One region of the Endothiovibrio diazotrophicus genome, then DNA from elsewhere that is predicted to be linked to it. Evidence: predicted binding sites of a transcription regulator. Region 1 holds the regulator's gene; each other region holds the start of a gene.
What was found. Region 1 encodes sigma-54, which starts transcription at its own class of promoters, with help from an activator protein. Its sites were predicted from a motif close to TGGCANGNTNCNTGCTT; they were not measured.
Positions count from the first base shown of each region.

Region 2: flgB (flagellar basal body rod protein FlgB) is a predicted target of sigma-54. The motif match lies at 2,014-2,030, and genes of this name have one in related genera.
Region 3: glnK (P-II family nitrogen regulator) is a predicted target of sigma-54. The motif match lies at 1,550-1,566, and genes of this name have one in related genera.

Region 1 covers NZ_BAAHXB010000009.1:50,796-54,380, reverse strand. The annotation lists gene hprK (HPr(Ser) kinase/phosphatase) at 1-255, opposite strand, end outside; gene ptsN (PTS IIA-like nitrogen regulatory protein PtsN) at 252-725, opposite strand; gene hpf (ribosome hibernation promoting factor) at 784-1,077, opposite strand; gene ACYQ2W_RS04305 (RNA polymerase factor sigma-54) at 1,158-2,657, opposite strand; gene ACYQ2W_RS04300 (hypothetical protein) at 2,816-3,175, opposite strand; gene ACYQ2W_RS04295 (GAF domain-containing protein) at 3,510-3,585, opposite strand, start outside.
Region 2 covers NZ_BAAHXB010000068.1:10,056-13,640, reverse strand. The annotation lists gene ACYQ2W_RS16195 (chemotaxis protein) at 1-708, shown strand, start outside; gene ACYQ2W_RS16190 (CheR family methyltransferase) at 791-1,618, shown strand; gene flgB (flagellar basal body rod protein FlgB) at 2,063-2,503, shown strand; gene flgC (flagellar basal body rod protein FlgC) at 2,507-2,923, shown strand; gene ACYQ2W_RS16175 (flagellar hook assembly protein FlgD) at 2,943-3,585, shown strand, end outside.
Region 3 covers NZ_BAAHXB010000072.1:17,993-21,577, forward strand. The annotation lists gene ACYQ2W_RS16730 (ammonium transporter) at 1-1,001, shown strand, start outside; gene glnK (P-II family nitrogen regulator) at 1,676-2,014, shown strand; gene ACYQ2W_RS16740 (ammonium transporter) at 2,048-3,301, shown strand.

The DNA of each region.
Region 1 (3,585 bases):
GGAGAAGACCATGTCGAGGCTGTCGTCGCGGGAGTTGTCGCCGAGGGAGTCGAGGTGCTGCAACTCCTGGCGGTCGAGGACCTGGATACGGCAGGGGTGGATCAGGTTGAGGTGGCCCACCAGACAGCGGCCGGTCTCCAGCTCGGTGCAGTCGCCGACGATGCACGCCTCCCGCTGCCCGCCCTCCTCCCAGGAGAGCCCCAGCCGCCCGCGGAGGGCACGGTAGAGCTGCTCGGCGGTGACGGTGCGTTTCATTGCAGGGCGCTGGAGGCGGGCTGCCAGTCGACGATCAGGCGATAGAGCGAGGCGTCGTCGGCCGCCGCCCGCAGGGTGGCGCAGAACGGCTCGTCGCTGAACATCTCGGCCAGGGTGGAGAGGATCTGCAGATGTTCGTCGGTGTAGTGCTCGGGCACCAGGAGGAAAAACAGCAGGTCCACCGGCTGGCGGTCGATGGCATCGAAGTCCACCGCCTGCTCCAGGCGGACGAAGGCGCCGATGGCCCGGGCGATGCCCTTGACGCGGCCGTGGGGGATGGCCACTCCGTGGCCCATGCCGGTGGAGCCGAGCCGCTCGCGGCCGATCAGGCTATCGAAGATCTCCGCCTGGGTGAGGGCGTCGAGGTGGTTGGCGATCATCTCGCTGACCAGTTCCAACGCCCGCTTCTTGCTCCCTGCCTGAAGGGTCCGGGTGCTGCACTCCCGGCAGAGTAGTTCGCTCAGTTGCATGGTCTATGGCCCCTGGGAAGGGGACCCCGAGGCACGCCGCCACGGGGCCGAACCGTGGTTACTTGCGATGGTCGGTGAGCTTCTCTTTGTGCTTCTTGATCTGCCGGTCCAGCTTGTCGGCGAGGGCATCGATGGCGGCGTACATGTCCTCGTGCTCGGCGTCGGCGAAGAGATCGGCGCCGTTGACGTGGATGGTCGCCTCGGCCTTGTTGCGCAGCTTCTCCACGCTGAGCACCACATGCACGTTGGTCATCTGGTCGAAGTGACGCTCCAGCCGCTCGGTCTTCTCGTTGACGTAGTTGCGCATGGCATCGGTGATGTCCACGTGGTGGCCGGTCAGGTTCAGTTGCATCGGTCGAGACTCCTCAAGAATCGTTTTCGTATCGGTTGCGCCGAAAGAGGCGGCGATCCGTCCCCCGGCGGGAGGGCCGGCTATTGTAGCCGTTTCCGCTCGTTGGAGGCGGGGATATTCATCGCCTCGCGGTATTTGGCCACGGTGCGCCGCGCCACGTTGATCCCCTCGCCCTCGAGCATCTTGGCCAATTTGTTGTCGCTCAACGGCTTACGCGGCTCCTCGGCGGCGATCAGCTTCCTGATCCGGGCACGGATGGCGGTCGAGGAGGCCTCCCCGCCGTCGGCGGTGCCGACGTGGCTGGAGAAGAAATACTTGAATTCGAAGATGCCGCGGGGGGTGTGCATGAACTTCTGGGTGGTGATCCGCGAGATGGTCGACTCGTGCATCTCGACCGTCTCGGCCACATCACGCAGCACCAGCGGGCGCATCGCCTCCTCACCCTGCTCGAGGAACGCCTGCTGACGCTCGACGATGGCGGTGGCCACCTTGAGCAGGGTCTCGCTGCGGCTCTGCAGGCTCTTGATCAGCCAGCGCGCCTCCTGCAACTGCCCCTTCAGCTCGCCGCCGCCGGCCCGCCCGAGGAGGCTGGCGTAGTAGCTGTTGACGCGGATCTTGGGGGCCGCCTCGGGGTTCAGCTCGACCACCCAGCGCCCCTTCAGCTTGCGCACGAAGACGTCGGGGACGATGTATTGGGGGGCGGCCTGCTCGATCGCCGAGCCGGGGCGCGGGTTGAGGGTGCGCACCAGGTCGAGCACCTCGGAGAGCTGCTCCTCGGCCAGCTTCATCCGCCGCATCAGGGTCTTGAAGTCGCGGTTGCCGAGCAGCTCGATGTGCTCGCCGACCAGCGCCATCGCCTCGGTCCGCCACGGGGTGTCGGCGGGCAGCTGGCGCAGTTGCAACACCAGGCACTCGCCGAGGTCGCGGGCGGCGACGCCGGCGGGGTCCATCGCCTGGATCCGGCGCAGCACCGCCGCCACCTCGTCAGGTTCCACCTCCAGCCCCTGGTCGGCGAGCCCCTCGTGGAGCTCGTCGAGGGACTGCTTGAGATAGCCGTCCTCGTCGATGGCGTCGATGATCGCCTCGGCGATCGCCTCGTCGGTCTCGCTGAAGCGCGACAGCTCCATCTGCCACACCAGGTGGTCGCGCAGCGAACGGCCGGAGGTGTCGGCGTACTCGAAGACCCGCTCCTCCCCCTCGTCGTTGCGCGAGTAGGCGGTGGCGCCGTCGTAGACGTCCTCCCACACACTGTCCACCGGCAGGTCGTCGGGCATCGTGGCGTCGGACTCGAAGTCGCGCTCGCGCTCCTCGGCCGCGACCGGCGCCTCGAAGTCGTCGCCCGAGGAGGAGGACTCCTCCGCCGGCGCCTCCCGCTCCTGGCGGTTGCTCTCCGCCTCCGCCCCGGCGTAGCCCTCGATCTCGTCGTCCTCCCCCGATTCCAGCATCGGATTGCTCTCCAATGCCTGCTGCACCTCCATCTGCAGTTCCAGGGTCGAGAGCTGCAGCAGACGGATCGCCTGCTGCAGTTGGGGAGTCATGGTCAGGTACTGACCGAGCCGGAGTTGAAGCGACTGCTTCATGATACGAACCGAATATGCGTCATCGCCGCGGGGCCACCCTTACAAGAATCGGGCCCATTGTATGCCAAATCGTCGGATTTGGTTACGGCTACGCTACGCGGGTGGCGATGCCCCCCCCCCCGGGCATGGCCACAAGGTGCCACCTCCTTCGCACTGGGTCAGAGCCAGCGCACCGGCACCGGCAGGGGGGCCAACCAGCGCTCCGGCTTGGCGCAGAACTCCATGCCGAGACGGGCGTCGCAGGCGCAGCCGCCGCCGTGGCAGGCGAACAGCTCGGCCTCCTCGCCGCGGGAATCGAGCATCAGGTGGAGCTGTCCCTCCTCCTCCAGCGTGAGGATGCAGTGGATGCGCCCCGGCTCCTCGACGTCCTCCTCCAGGCGCAGCTCCCACTCGCCGAAACGGTGGGTCTCGCCGAAGGTCAGCGCCCGCGGATCGGTCAGCGCGTCGGCCAGGTCGTAGCGGACGAATCCGGGCAGGGTGGCGAGCAGTTCGTTGGGCAGCAAGCGGGGCATCATCATGGTCCTGGTCCTCCATCGGGGCCCGCAATGGCTGCGGGAGTGGAGGCAAGATTACCGACGCGCAACGCCCCGTCGTTGGGCGCCGGACAACATCGATTGGGCGCGATCCAACGGTTGGCGGCGGCCGGTCACTGGGGCCCAATTGCCGTTTGTTTGCGCCAAACCGTGGCGCGCCGGGGGGCACTTCGCCGGCAGGCCGGCGGGCATCGTCGGGGACGGGGCTTCGGTCACCACGGCGCGCGCGGCGCGCCCTATAGGGCGGCCTGCGGCCGCCGTGGCGAACGAAGGCAGTTCGCCGGCGGGTTGGCGCCCACCGACAAGGACGGAACCGCAATCACGCTGCGCTGGAGGCGCGCAGCGCCGCCAGGCGCAGCTCCAGGCTCATCGCCAGCACCGGCAGCAGCTCCTCC
Region 2 (3,585 bases), on a different contig from region 1:
GCGATCGGTCGCATGCCGATCACCGATCTGAAGAACAGCTACATCATCGTCACCGAGTACAACCGTACCGTCCAGGGGTTCCTGGTGGGTTCGGTGGATCGCATCGTCAACATGCAGTGGAAGGATATCCTGCCGCCACCCAAGGGGGCGGGGGGAGATGCCTATCTCACCGCGGTGACCAACGTCGACAGCAAGCTGGTGGAGATCATCGACGTCGAGAAGGTGCTCGATCAGGTGATCCACATCAACACCGACGTCTCCCAGGAGATGCTTGACCACGAGGTACAGTCCGCCAAGGTGCGCCACGTGCTGGTGGCCGACGACTCCTCCGTGGCGCGCAGCCAGATCAAACGGGCGCTTGATCAGGTGGGACTCGAGGTGACCATGTGCAAGGATGGCAAGGAGGCGTTCGAACAGCTGAAGGCGTGGGAGAAGGAGGGGCCGGTCAACGAGAGGATCGGCATGGTGCTCTCCGATATCGAGATGCCCGAGATGGACGGCTATACGCTGACCGCCGAGATCCGCCGCGATGCGGCGCTGAAGGGGCTCTACGTGGTGCTGCACAGCTCGCTCAGCGGGGTCTTCAACAACGCCATGGTCGAGCGGGTCGGGGCGGATGTCTTCGTGCCCAAGTTCCACCCGGACGATCTGGTCAGGGCGGTGTTGAAATACTATGACGACCCGGAGATGGGGAGCGTGCCCCGCTAGTGCGGCGGAGTGCGCGACGCCCCTATCGATCGCCTTTCCGCCCCGTCGGGGCGGTGATTCAGGAATTACAGAGTTGAGCAACGTGGGGTTTACCCAGCAGGAGTACCAGGACTTCTGCCGCTTTCTTGAGGACGCTTGCGGCATCGTGCTTGGCGAGAATAAGCATTACTTGGTCTCGAGTCGCCTCAATCGGCTGATGGGGGAGCATCAGCTCTCCTCGCTCGGCGAGCTGGTCGATCGCCTCAAGCGGGATCGGGGTCCCGGTTTTCGCGAACGCATCATCGAGGCGATGACCACCAACGAGACCTTCTGGTTTCGCGACACCTTCCCCTTCGACATCCTGAAGAGCCGGGTAATCCCCGAGTTCGTCGAGCGGCGCACCCGCCAGCCGTTGCGGATCTGGTCCGCGGCCTGTTCGTCGGGTCAGGAGCCGTTCACCATCAGTATCTCGATCGCGGAATATCTGCGCGAGCACCCCGGAAAGCTGGCGGGGGAGGCGCAGATCGTCGCCACCGACATCTCCGACCGGATGCTCGAGGTGGGGCGGAATGCCCGCTATGACGAACTTTCGGTGGCTCGCGGTCTCTCCGCCGAGCGTAAAGCGGCCTATTTCACGCCCCACGGCAACGAATGGGAGGTGAAAGGGGAGATCCGCCGCCGCGTCGCCTTCCGCCATCTCAATCTGCTGCAGAGCTTCTCGTCGCTGGGCAAGTTCGACGTCATCTTCTGCCGCAACGTGCTGATCTACTTCTCCACCGATTCCAAGAAGGATATCCTGGCGCGCTTCGCCCAGCAGCTCAATCCGGGGGGCTACCTCTTCCTCGGCGCTTCGGAGTCCATGGCCAACTACTCCGATGCCTTCGACATGGTGCGTTGTCATCCCGGGGTGGTGTATCAGCTGAAGGGCTGAAGGGGCGGGGGGGCAAAGGTCGGGGGGCACGCATCTCCGGCCTTTTCCATTTGAGGGGCTCGTTCGGCGGGCCCTCTGGTCTTCCGGTTGCCACGCTCTGCGCCGCAACCGGAAGCCTTGGACGCACTACGTCCTGCTTTGGCCTCACGGTTTCGGTGCCGGCGCCGCTGCCGGCATGAAGAGCGAGGTTACCGCGCGGAGCGCGGTGACCAGGGTGGGATGCCCGCCCGTCGCGCCAATTTCCCGTCTTTCTGCGATCTCCATCCGGCCCCCCGGGCCGTATTCCCTCTTTCGCGTCCGGATTCCGCCACTCGGCGGCAATGAATTGCCGTCGGCGTCATTACGGTGTGGCCAGATTTTCAATTACTTTTTTGGAACAGCTGGTTACGGGTGTGTGGCATGCCGATTGCTTCCCAATGGCAGGAAGCAAATTCGAGGTGCGAGATGGCCATCAACATCGACAAACTGTTCGGCGTTTTCGACGACGCGATGGTGTTGCGAGCCCGTCGCGGAGAGATCCTGGCCTCCAATATGGCCAACGCCGACACCCCCGGTTACAAGGCGCGGGATTTCGATTTCCGGGCCGCCCTCGATCAGGCCAGCAGCGGTACGGGGCCGATGCGGCGCACCAATCCCCAGCATATCGACGGCAGCTATCACGGTTTGAGCACCACCCATGCCAACCACTTGGCGCTGGTGCGTCCCGATGTCTCCATCGGCCAGTTGGACTACCGCAATCCAAGTCAGCCCTCACTCGACGGCAACACCGTCGATACCGAGCAGGAGAAGGCGAGGTTCGCCGAAAATGCGCTCCAATACCGCGCGTCGATGAGTTTTCTCAGTGGCAAGATCAGCTCGATGAAAGAGCTGCTCAAGGAGAAGTAAGCCATGTCCTTGTTCAACGTCTTCGATATCGCGGGTTCCGGCATGAGTGCCCAGAGCCTGCGTCTGAACACTACCGCGAGCAACCTCTCCAACGCCGAGAGCGTCAGCTCCAGCGTGGATGAAACCTACCGCTCCCGCCAGCCCGTGTTTTCCGCCATGGTGCAGGACCACATGGACCCCCAGGGGGCCTCCTCCGGCGTCCAGGTGCTGGGCATCGTCGAGAGCCAGGCGCCGGTACGTGCACAGTACCAACCCGACCATCCGTTGGCCGACGAAAAGGGGTACGTTTACCTGCCCAACGTCAATGTGGTGGAGGAGATGGCCAACATGATCTCCGCCTCGCGCTCCTACCAGAACAACGTGGAGGTGCTATCCACCTCCAAGCGGCTGTTGCAGGAGACCTTGAGGCTGGGCGAGTAAACGAGTGGGAGAATGACCAATGATTGATACGCAAACCATCAATAAATTGGGGCTACGCGCCCAACAGCAATCCACCTCCAGCGGTGGTGATCAGCTTGGCCAAGAGGAGTTCCTTCACTTGCTGACTACCCAAATGCAAAATCAGGACCCCTTCTCTCCGATGGATAACGGGGAATTCATGGGGCAAATGGCCCAGTTCAGCAGTGTGAACAGTATCCAGGAAATGCAGAAATCGATGGAAACGCTGGTTAACAACCTTACCTCAAACGAGTCGCTACAGGCAGCTACGTTAGTCGGTAGCACAGTGCTCGCCGAGGGAAACGTGGGGTACTTGCCGGAAGAAGGGGAGATGGCTGCAGCAGTCGAGTTGGAGGGCAGTGTTCCGGGTCTTATGATAGGTATTTATGATGATACTGGTGAATTGGTGACCCACGTGGAACTCGGGAAACAATCCGCCGGGACGGTTCAGTTCACTTGGGATGGTACCGCCAATGATGGCAGCGTGGCACCTCCCGGCAATTATATTATTCAGGCGGAAAGTCACGGTCCGGGGGTAGAGCCTACCGCTGAAACGGTCTTGGTCTCTGGAGTGGTTTCCAGTGTCTCCCTCGGCGGTGATAAGGGGGCGGTTCTCAACCTCGATCAGATGGGATCGGTGAGCT
Region 3 (3,585 bases), on a different contig from region 1:
GGATGGGCGGCTTCGGCAACTTCCTGCTGAAGGGCGTCGGCATCGACAGCCTCAGCGGTACCATCCCGGAGACCGTCTTCATCACCTTCCAGATGACCTTCGCGATCATCACCCCGGCGCTGATCGTCGGTGCCTTCGCCGAGCGCATGAAGTTCTCCGCGATGCTCTGGTTCATGGGGCTGTGGGTGCTGCTGGTCTACGCCCCGATCTGCCACTGGGTGTGGGGTGGCGGCTGGCTCGCCGACAAGGGGGTGCTCGACTTCGCCGGCGGTACCGTGGTGCACATCAACGCCGGTATCGCCGGCCTGGTCTCGGCGATCGTGCTGGGCAAGCGCAAGGGCTTTCCGACCACCGCGATGCCTCCGCACAACCTGACCTACACCCTGATCGGCGCCTCCATGCTGTGGGTGGGCTGGTTCGGCTTCAACGCCGGCTCCGAGCTGGCGGCCGACGGCACCGCCGGCATGGCGATGCTGGTGACCCAGATCGCCACCGCCATGGCGGCGCTCGCCTGGATGTTCGCCGAGTGGATCTCCCACGGTAAGCCCAGCGTGCTGGGTATCGCCTCCGGTGCGGTGGCCGGCCTGGTCGCCATCACCCCGGCTTCCGGTACCGCCGGCCCGATGGGCGCGCTGGTGATCGGTGCCGCGGCGGGCGTCGGCTGCTTCCTTGGCGCCACCCGCCTAAAGCGCGCCCTGGGCTACGACGACTCGCTGGATGCCTTCGGCGTGCATGCGGTCGGCGGCATCATCGGCGCCATCCTCACCGGCGTCTTCGCCGACGCCAGCCTCGGCGGCGCAGGTCTGGCCGACGGGGTGAGCATCGGCCAACAGGTGGGCGCGCAGTTCATCGGCGTGCTGGCCACCGTGATCTATACCGCCGTGGCGAGCTTCATCCTGCTCAAGGTGATCGACGTCGTCGTCGGTCTGCGGGTGACCGAGGAGCAGGAGGTCGAGGGCCTGGATATCGCGCTGCACGACGAGCGCGGCTACACCCTCTGATCCCATCGGCCTGCGTGTCGTAGGTAAAGGTGGGCGCTTCGGCGCCCGCCTTTTTCTTGTGCTGCGCTAAATGGTTGCGTGCGGTGGTCGGCGCCAATCCTCCATCGCGAACGAATTCGTAGGTCGGCGCTACCGCGCCGACGTGAACGAAGGCAGCGGGCTTACGGATACGACGACCTTCCCGAGGGGAGCACCCCCTTCAAAAGAACGAAGGCAGCGGGCTTGCGGCGACGACGACCTCTCCGAACGGCGCGTCCCATTCGGAAGGTGTGGAGGAAGGCATGGGGAGCGGTGCCTCCGTTCGCGTCGGCGCGGTAGCGCCGACCTACGCGCTCCCGACTCTCCGGCAGACGCTCAAGGGAAGGGTGGCGACGCGATGGTAGGGGGTAGGCCTTGCCGTGGGCGTGTAAACACCTTTTTTGATGCGTCTTTTGGGTGCGCCGATTTGGTGCGTCTCTTTATCTTTTACTAACAACGTGGTGCAGTGGCGTTCCCTGGCTTTACGGGAAATCTTTGTAAGAGATTGTTTTGTTGTAAAAAATCTGTAATGGCACAGGAGCTGCAAAAGTCAGGGCGCGAGGGGCGCATCGGGTGCAGGCCGTGGCCACGGTGCAAGACAACGCGACCGATCGTCCCACCCGGTTTTCATTCAGCCGTTAAAGGGGATTTTTTCGATGAAACTCGTAACTGCCATCGTCAAGCCGTTCAAGCTCGACGACGTCCGCGAGGCGTTGTCCGAGGTGGGCGTCCAGGGCATCACCGTCACCGAAGTGAAGGGCTTCGGGCGCCAGAAGGGGCATACCGAACTCTATCGCGGCGCCGAGTACGTGGTGGACTTCCTGCCCAAGATCAAGGTCGAGGCCGCGGTCTCCTCCGATCAGGTGGAGCAGGTGGTCGAGGCGATTACCAACGCCGCGCGCACCGGCAAGATCGGTGACGGCAAGATCTTCGTCTACGACCTCGAACAGACCGTCCGCATCCGCACCGGCGAGTCCGGCGCTGAAGCGCTTTAATCCAACCTCCGGAGGCAGTACCCAATGGAAGCGATGAACGCGATTCTCGAAACGAAATACGCCCTCGACACCTTCTACCTGTTGATGTCCGGCGCCCTGGTGATGTGGATGGCTGCCGGCTTCGCGATGCTCGAAGCGGGTCTGGTGCGCGCCAAGAACACCACCGAGATCCTGACCAAGAATGCGGCGCTGTTCGCCATCGCCTGCATCATGTACATGGTAGTGGGTTACAACATCATGTACCCCGCCAGTGCGGTGAACAGCTGGTTCCCCGGCGTCGCCTTCATGCTGGGCGGTGACCATGAGCTAAAGACCCTGCTGGATGGTGGCGACGGTGCTCCCACCTATTCCAAGATGGCCGATTTCTTCTTCCAGGTGGTGTTCGTCGCCACCGCCATGTCGATCGTCTCCGGTGCGGTGGCCGAGCGCATGAAGCTGTGGGCCTTCCTCGTCTTCGCGGTGGTGATGACCGGCTTCATCTACCCGATGCAGGGCTACTGGAAGTGGGGCGGCGGTTTCCTCGATGGTCTCGGCTTCCTCGACTTCGCCGGTTCCGGCGTGGTGCACCTGTGTGGTGCCGCCGCCGCCCTGGCCGGTGTCCTGCTGCTCGGTGCGCGTAAAGGCAAGTACGGCTCCAACGGCGAGATCAACGCCATCCCCGGTGCCAACCTGCCGCTGGCCACCCTCGGCATGTTCATCCTGTGGCTCGGCTGGTTCGGCTTCAACGGCGGTTCCGAGCTGAAGGTCTCCGATGTGGGCGAGGCCAACGCGGTCGCCCTGGTCTTCGTCAACACCAATATGGCCGCCGCCGGTGGTCTGGTGGCTGCGCTGATCACCGCCCGCCTGATGTTCGGCAAGGCCGATCTGACCATGGCGCTCAACGGTGCCCTGGCCGGCCTGGTGGCGATCACCGCCGAACCGCTCACCCCCACCCCGCTGCTCGCCACCATCATCGGTGCGGTCGGCGGTGTGCTGGTGGTCTTCGCCGTGGTCACCCTCGACCGTCTGAAGATCGACGACCCGGTCGGTGCCATCTCGGTGCATGGCGTGGTCGGCATGTGGGGCCTGCTGGCGGTGGTGCTCTCCAACCCCGAGGCGACCCTGATGGCGCAGCTGACCGGTCTGGTCACCATCTTCGCCTGGGTGTTCGGCTCCAGCCTGGTGGTGTGGGGCGTGATCAAGGCGATCATGGGCCTGCGCGTCTCCGAAGAGGAGGAGTGGGAAGGCGTCGACCAGGCCGAGTGCGGTATGGAGGCCTATCCGGAGTTCACCGCCTCCGGCAAGTAACCCCCTCCCGAAAAAAAAGCGGGGCGTCCCTTGGGGGACGCCCCGCTTTTTTTCGGGTATTGCTTTTTTCGGGTGTTGGCTCGGACTTTCCTGTGTTGGGGCGTCGAGACGCCCGTCCGGCAAGGCGTGCAAAGGGGCGCATACTCGTTGTATGCAACCCTTTGCGCAACGCCGCCGGGCGGAGTAGATCGGCGCTCCAACACAGGAAGTTATTCTCTCGCGAGCCCTCAAAGCTCGCGATGGTGGGCGGGTGCCATGCCCCGGGGCTTCTCGCGGGGAAGGTG